2 regions of the Eionea flava genome follow, and region 2 is predicted to be linked to the other one. Evidence: predicted binding sites of a transcription regulator. Region 2 holds the regulator's gene; the other holds the start of a gene.

Region 1 (3,424 bases), 1.1 Mb from region 2:
GGATAAGTCAGCATCAGCCAATGCAACTTTTAATGGCTCGATAGTGCGTGCTACCAACTCTTCCACCAATGACTCTAGTTTTGCACGTGTCAGCTTAACCACCAAGTGCTTAGGCCCTGTCGCATCAGCCGTGATGTAAGGCAAGTTAACTTCGGTTTGCTGGCTAGACGACAACTCGATTTTGGCTTTTTCGCCGGCTTCTTTTAAACGCTGTAGTGCTAATGGATCGTTATGAAGATCGATACCACTGTCTTTCTTAAATTCGTCCGCAAGATATTCGATTAAACGCATATCGAAATCTTCACCACCTAAGAAGGTATCACCATTAGTGGCTAACACTTCAAATTGGTGCTCACCATCAACGTCGGCAATCTCGATAATTGAAATATCAAAAGTACCACCACCTAAGTCATAAACTGCGATGGTTTTATCGCCTTTTTCTTTATCCATACCGTAAGCTAACGCAGCAGCGGTTGGCTCGTTAATAATACGCTTAACCTCTAAACCCGCAATTTTACCTGCATCTTTAGTGGCTTGACGCTGCGAGTCATTAAAGTAAGCGGGTACAGTAATTACCGCTTCGCTAACGGTTTCGCCTAAGTAGTCTTCGGCAGTTTTTTTCATTTTCTTCAATACTTCTGCAGAAATTTGTGGCGGTGCTTTTTTATCGCCTTTAATTTCTACCCAAGCATCACCGTTATCTGCGCCAACGATTTTATACGGCACCATAGAGATGTCTTTTTGCACAACATCATCTTTAAATTTACGGCCGATTAAACGTTTAACGGCGTTAAGTGTATTTGAAGGGTTAGTGACCGATTGACGCTTAGCGCTTTGACCCACTAAGATTTCGCTATCGTCTGTAAATGCCACAATAGAAGGCGTCGTACGATCACCTTCTGCATTCTCGATAACTTTTGCTTTACCATCTACCAGCACAGCAACACATGAGTTGGTTGTACCTAAATCAATACCAATAATTTTACCCATTAGGGGTCTCCACTAAATTTACCTGTTGTGTACGATGTACACGGATTATAAAAGGGTCGAAAAACCATCCTTTTTACAGGGATTTTTTTCGTTGGTTCTAATATTGGCCTGCGATCAGTAATTTCAAGGCCAATGAAAAAAAATCTTAAGGCGCGCTAGATACTACAACCATAGCTGGGCGCACGAGACGACCATTTAATGTGTAACCTTTTTGGAACACGTCCATCACGGTGTTCGGTTCCATATCAGGGTTAGGCACCATGGTCATCGCTTGATGTAGCTGAGGATCAAATGGCTCACCGGCGGGATTAACCATCTCGACCTTGTGCTTTTTAAGAGTATCCTGCAGCGACTTAAGCGTTAGCTCCACACCTTCAATCACTGCTTTTTGTGTTTCGTCTTCTGGATTGCCCGCAGCAATAGCACGCTCTAAGTTATCTGCCACAGGCAATAGATCAGAAACAAATTTTTCTAAGGCAAATTTGCGCGCTTTTTCTACATCTTGCTCTGCTCGTCGACGCGTATTTTGGGCATCTGCTTGCGCACGCAGCGCCTGCTCTTTAAGGGACGCTATTTCTTCACTCAATACATCGCCAACAGAATCTTCTTGCTCAATATCGCTGCTGTCATTATCGGCACGACTGTCGTCAATGCCATCGGCCGTATCTACGGCTTCTTCAACAGCGTCTGATGGCGTGTCGCTCGACGACACTTCATCGATTACTTTATCTTCTGATTCATTAGTCACAGGCATCTCCACTACTTAATTATATTTTCTCGCTAAGCGCTAGCATTGATATCGACTCTTAAAGAAGCGCTTTTTCAAGTAACCAACCGCTGAGAGCTACAAGCCTCAGCAAATTCTACTGCCGCATATATAAGGACGATTTATGCAGATTCAAGCATTGCCTTATATTTTCTAATGACTTTTTAGCTCACCCTCATCTAACTCGCCCAACACCCCAAAAAATAATACCCATCTAGAAGCAGCACAACAACGGAGATGAAATAGTTGGCAGTCGCCCACAAATACTGTATAAACAAACATGTATCGTTGACCACATTACCCCAAGAGAGTCCGTCATGCTCACACACATTACGATCAACAACTTCACCTTAGTGGAACATCTGGATCTCGACTTACGTTCTGGCATGACCGCTATCACCGGTGAAACGGGTACAGGGAAATCAATTTTACTGGATGCTTTAGCAATGACACTGGGCGAAAGGGCTGACGCTGAGCGTGTCCGTTACGGAAGTGAACGCGCCGATATTACCGCCACATTTTCGTTAAACGACCTACACGATGCCAAACAGTGGCTCATTAATAATGATCTCAGTGTTGAGGATGAATGCCTGTTACGACGTGTTATTACTGCCGAGGGGCGTTCTCGCTGCTTTATTAATGCTCAACCGGTCACCTTGCAGCAAGTGCGTGCACTAGGTGAGCATTTAATTGATATTCATAGCCAGCATGCACACCAGTCGCTACTATCAAAACAAACGCATTTGCGATTACTGGACGAATTTGCACAACATCAAAACCTTGCTGATACGGTTAAGCTAGCATATAAAACTTGGCAAACACTACACGCTAAATGGATAACTCATCGAGATAATGCCGATGAGACACGTGCTCGATATCAACTATTGCGTTACCAAGTCGATGAACTAGACCAACTAGACCTAAGTGATGGCGAACTCCCACTATTAGAAGCGGAGCAGCAAACACTAGAAAGCGCTGAAAGTATTATCCAAAAAAGCCTGCAACTTGCCGAATATTGCGATCATGAAGAACATGGATTACAAGCCAATCTTTCACAGGCACTGCGCCTTTTAGGCGACATTAAGCCCAAAAGCAAGACGCTCACTAATGCCGAGCAATTACTCAGCAACGCACTTATTCATGTCGAAGAAGCCCACGCCGAAATTCGACATCAAGTGGATAGCACCACCATTAACCCTGAGCGTTTAAACGAAGTCAGTGAGCGCCTTTCTGCTTGCTACGAGATCGCTCGCAAGCACCATGTTGCACCGGAGGCATTACCTCAAACACACCTATCGCTCGCCGAAGAACTTGATTCACTGTCTGGTGGAGACGATGCACTCACACAATTAGCCGACGATGCCGAGAAAGCCAAAACAACGTTTTTGAAGCATGCCAAAAAACTATCGGCACAACGCCAAAAAGCCGCAAAACAACTCACTCAACAAGTCAACCAGCAACTCGCCACACTAGCTATGGCTAACGCAGACTTTATCGTCGCTGTCACGAGCAACGAAGATAACGCCGCTCCACAAGGAATTGATCAGCTTGAGTTTATGATTAGTACCAATCCCGGGCAGCCACATAAGCCGCTTAGCAAAGTCGCTTCAGGAGGTGAGCTATCGCGTGTCAGCTTAGCGATACAAGTCGCTAGAGCCCAAGCATCTC
Region 2 (3,424 bases):
CATCCTTACAGTAACGAGCAATATGCTTGAGCGTAACACCTTCATCAAAAATATCATCAACGAGCAATACATGTCGCCCCATTAACGACTTATTAGGATGAGCTAGCCAAGCAATCTCACCACCCGCAGTATGCTCGCCGTAACGTGTCGCATGGCAGTAATCTGCTTCTAATAAAAAAGCAAATTTGGGCAGCAAATGCCCCATAGTCACAACAGCACCATTCATCACACCGATAATAAGAGGATTTTTATCGATATAGTCTTGTGAAATAGTAAGAGCCATGGCGTCGAGCGCTTCATTAATTTGTCGAAGATTAAATAACTCTTCCGCCTCTTCTAATAAAGCCATAGATTTTTGCCTTTCTTTTCGCAGTAATAGAGTCATTATGATGCTGTACCGGTTGTCATTGCATTAAGAATGGCCGCGGTTTTTATATAGCGGCTATTAGTTTTTAAAGCGCTTACACTCCAACGCTTGAGGGCTTTCATCTTCATAATACGCTCTCGACTTTGCTCAACATGAGTTAAGGACTGATAGTTTTCAAGAGTGCCTAAAGTACTTAAAGCCCCCTCCCGGTTATTACAAACAAGCACCATGTCACAGCCAGCCTCTAACGCAGAAATAGCACGATCGCCATAGCTACCGGCAACAGCCGCTCCCTCCATAGTGAGATCATCACTAAATACCACACCATCAAAAGCTAGCTTTTGTCGTAAAACATTTTGTAGCCAGTGCGATGAAAAACCGACCGGATGTTTATCAACATTGGGGAAAATAACATGCGCAGGCATCACCGCTTGTAGCTGGGGTAATAAGTCCGCAAATGGAATCAAGTCATGGTGACAAATTTCATCCCAGCTGCGATTATCGATAGGTGAGACAAGATGGCTGTCACCGACTACACTGCCGTGCCCAGGAAAGTGTTTACCCGTCGTTGCCATCCCCGCATCTCTCATGCCACGCATCCAAGCACCGGCAAGCAATGTCACCTCTTCAGGTTTGGGAGAAAAAGAGCGGTCAGCAATAACATCGCACTGCTTATCGTCGACATCTAAAACCGGCGAAAAGCTAATATCTACCCCCACGGATAATAATTCAACAGCCATTAACCACCCACAATTCTCAACCAATGCTAATGCTGCTTGTGAATTCTTACGAAACAGTGGCAAAAAACGCTGCATCGCGGGTAAACGAGTAAAGCCTTCTTTAAAACGCTGTACACGCCCTCCTTCTTGATCGACAGCAATAAGAATATCCGGCCTGCATTGACGAATATCTTTGCTCAATGCTGCTATTTGTTCCGGTGATGAATAATTTCGAGAAAAGTAAATAACACCACCAACGAGAGGGTGCGCAAGTAAATTTTTATCATCACTAGTAAGTGCCGTTCCTTCAATATCAATAATGACTGGGCCAAGAGACATAAAAAACCATTTATTATTTTAGTGGAAAGGAAACATACGTTTCTGCATGCCTAGTGTCAACTGCAATAATAGAGGATTGTAAAGACAGCATTGGCGTTACAGACCGCAAACTGTCTCATACCAATCGGCAACATGTAACGGTTCATATAAAAAGTGCCCAAAGGATAAAAAAATAAAATATTTGCACCCCTGTATAAAACACTGTATAAAGCTAACTACTGTATAAAAAAACATGCACTCATTGATGATTTAGTGCTCAAAAGCATACTGAAATCAATAAGCGTATCGAATAACGGCCTCACAAAACTGTGAACTTGGAGCAACACATGATTAAGCTAACATCTCGACAAGAACAAGTGCTTATGTTGATCAAACAGAATATCGAAGAAACGGGTTACCCCCCTACCCGTGCTGAAATTGCGAAATCATTAGGGTTTAAGTCAGCTAATGCTGCGGAAGAGCATTTGCGAGCATTGGCTCGTAAAGGTGCCATTGAAATGGTGCCCGGTGCATCGCGTGGTATTCGTCTACCCGTAGACGAAACCGCAAACGATCCAGGCATTCCTATTGTTGGGCGGGTAGCAGCGGGTAGCCCCATCCTTGCGGAAGAACATGTGCAAGACCACTGCAGTATTCCTCGTGAGTTTTTTCAGCCGAGTGCCGACTATTTTTTAGAAGTTAACGGTGAAAGCATGATTGACGTCGGTATATTTGACGGAGACTTACTTGCTGTGCATCAAACACAACAAATCAGCAACGGACAGATTGTTGTTGCCCGTATCGGTGAAGAAGTAACAGTGAAACGGTTTCAACGAGAAAACAATAGCAAAATCGTCCACTTAATCGCAGAAAACCCTGAGTTTGAGCCCATCATTGTCGACTTAGAACAAGAGTCTTTCACTATCGAAGGATTAAGTGTTGGCGTTATCAGACGTAGTTAATCGTTAAACCTTATAGGATATTTGCCAAGGAGTGGGAAAAAGTACACAAAGCAGCCGGACATAATACAAGGCGGGAAACCCATGAATTTTGCAGCAGCAACACTAAACACATCGCCAGCTTTTACCCATACAGGCATTTATACTCAACATGTTAATAGCCAAACAGAAGGCGCTTATTCTCGCGGTCAACATAGAGCAATATCCGAAATTATTGTGCCGAATTTTACTGACAACCGCGTCATCACAAACTCGATTGTTGCTTCGCTAACTCAACAACCAAATAAACGATGGATCACATGGATAACCTCAGCGCGAATAGACAAGCAGCAACTGCTATCACTAGGAGCTAATGTTTCTTCTTTACGTATTGTGTACGTTGAAAACCGCGAAGATGCCCGCTGGATTATTTGGCAAGCATTATCACAAGGCACAAGTACACAAGTGATTGCTGAACAAGAATGCTTCTCCGCATCGGATGTATTAGCCATGGAAAGTGCGGCTCAACAAGGCAACTGCAATGGCGTGCTAGTCAGTATCGGACGAGGCAAATAATTGGCGACCTCGTCCAAATAACCTGCTTTTACCCATGATTCTATAGAAACAGCACGTTAACCCACAAAAAGCATCGTTAAGCACGCCTGCTTTTAGTCATTAACTTTATTGGTTAGAGCCTACTTTTTAGGCGCGGCCTTTTTCTTTACTGCGGCCTTCTTTTTAGGGCTTGCTTTCTTTTTAGGCGCAGCCTTACGCTTCACCGGTGCTGCTGTCGCCACCCATTTCCCGCCTTCATAGAAAGCCTTCCACCCGGTTGCCTTACCATCAATCTCTGACTGCACATACTGCTCTTTTGTTTTTCGACTGAAGCGTATTAACGTTGGGTTACCGGCATCGTCTTCCACCGGTGCAGAAAATAAGAAGGCATATTTAGGATCAATTTCGTCCTTATGAGGGATAATTTCTGAGACTAATGGCGCGCGAGTTTCTCTATTTTTGGGAAATTGACTGGCCGCAAGGAATAATCCACTCGCGCCGTCACGTAATATATAAGTATCATCGAC

What was found. Region 2 encodes LexA, which represses DNA repair genes until DNA is damaged. Its sites were predicted from a motif close to ACTGTNTNTANANACAGT; they were not measured.
Region 1: a site for LexA is predicted at 2,022-2,039, ahead of recN (DNA repair protein RecN). Genes of this name have one in related genera too.

The regions. Positions count from the first base shown of each region.
Region 1 is NZ_AP036018.1:388,620-392,043, reverse strand. Features, by position in the region: gene dnaK (molecular chaperone DnaK) at 1-990, opposite strand, end outside; gene grpE (nucleotide exchange factor GrpE) at 1,136-1,744, opposite strand; gene recN (DNA repair protein RecN) at 2,074-3,424, shown strand, end outside.
Region 2 is NZ_AP036018.1:1,441,019-1,444,442, forward strand. Features, by position in the region: gene ACZ5O6_RS06335 (hypoxanthine-guanine phosphoribosyltransferase) at 1-349, opposite strand, end outside; gene nagZ (beta-N-acetylhexosaminidase) at 385-1,425, opposite strand; gene lexA (transcriptional repressor LexA) at 1,752-2,366, shown strand; gene ACZ5O6_RS06350 (hypothetical protein) at 2,448-2,918, shown strand; gene topA (type I DNA topoisomerase) at 3,038-3,424, opposite strand, start outside.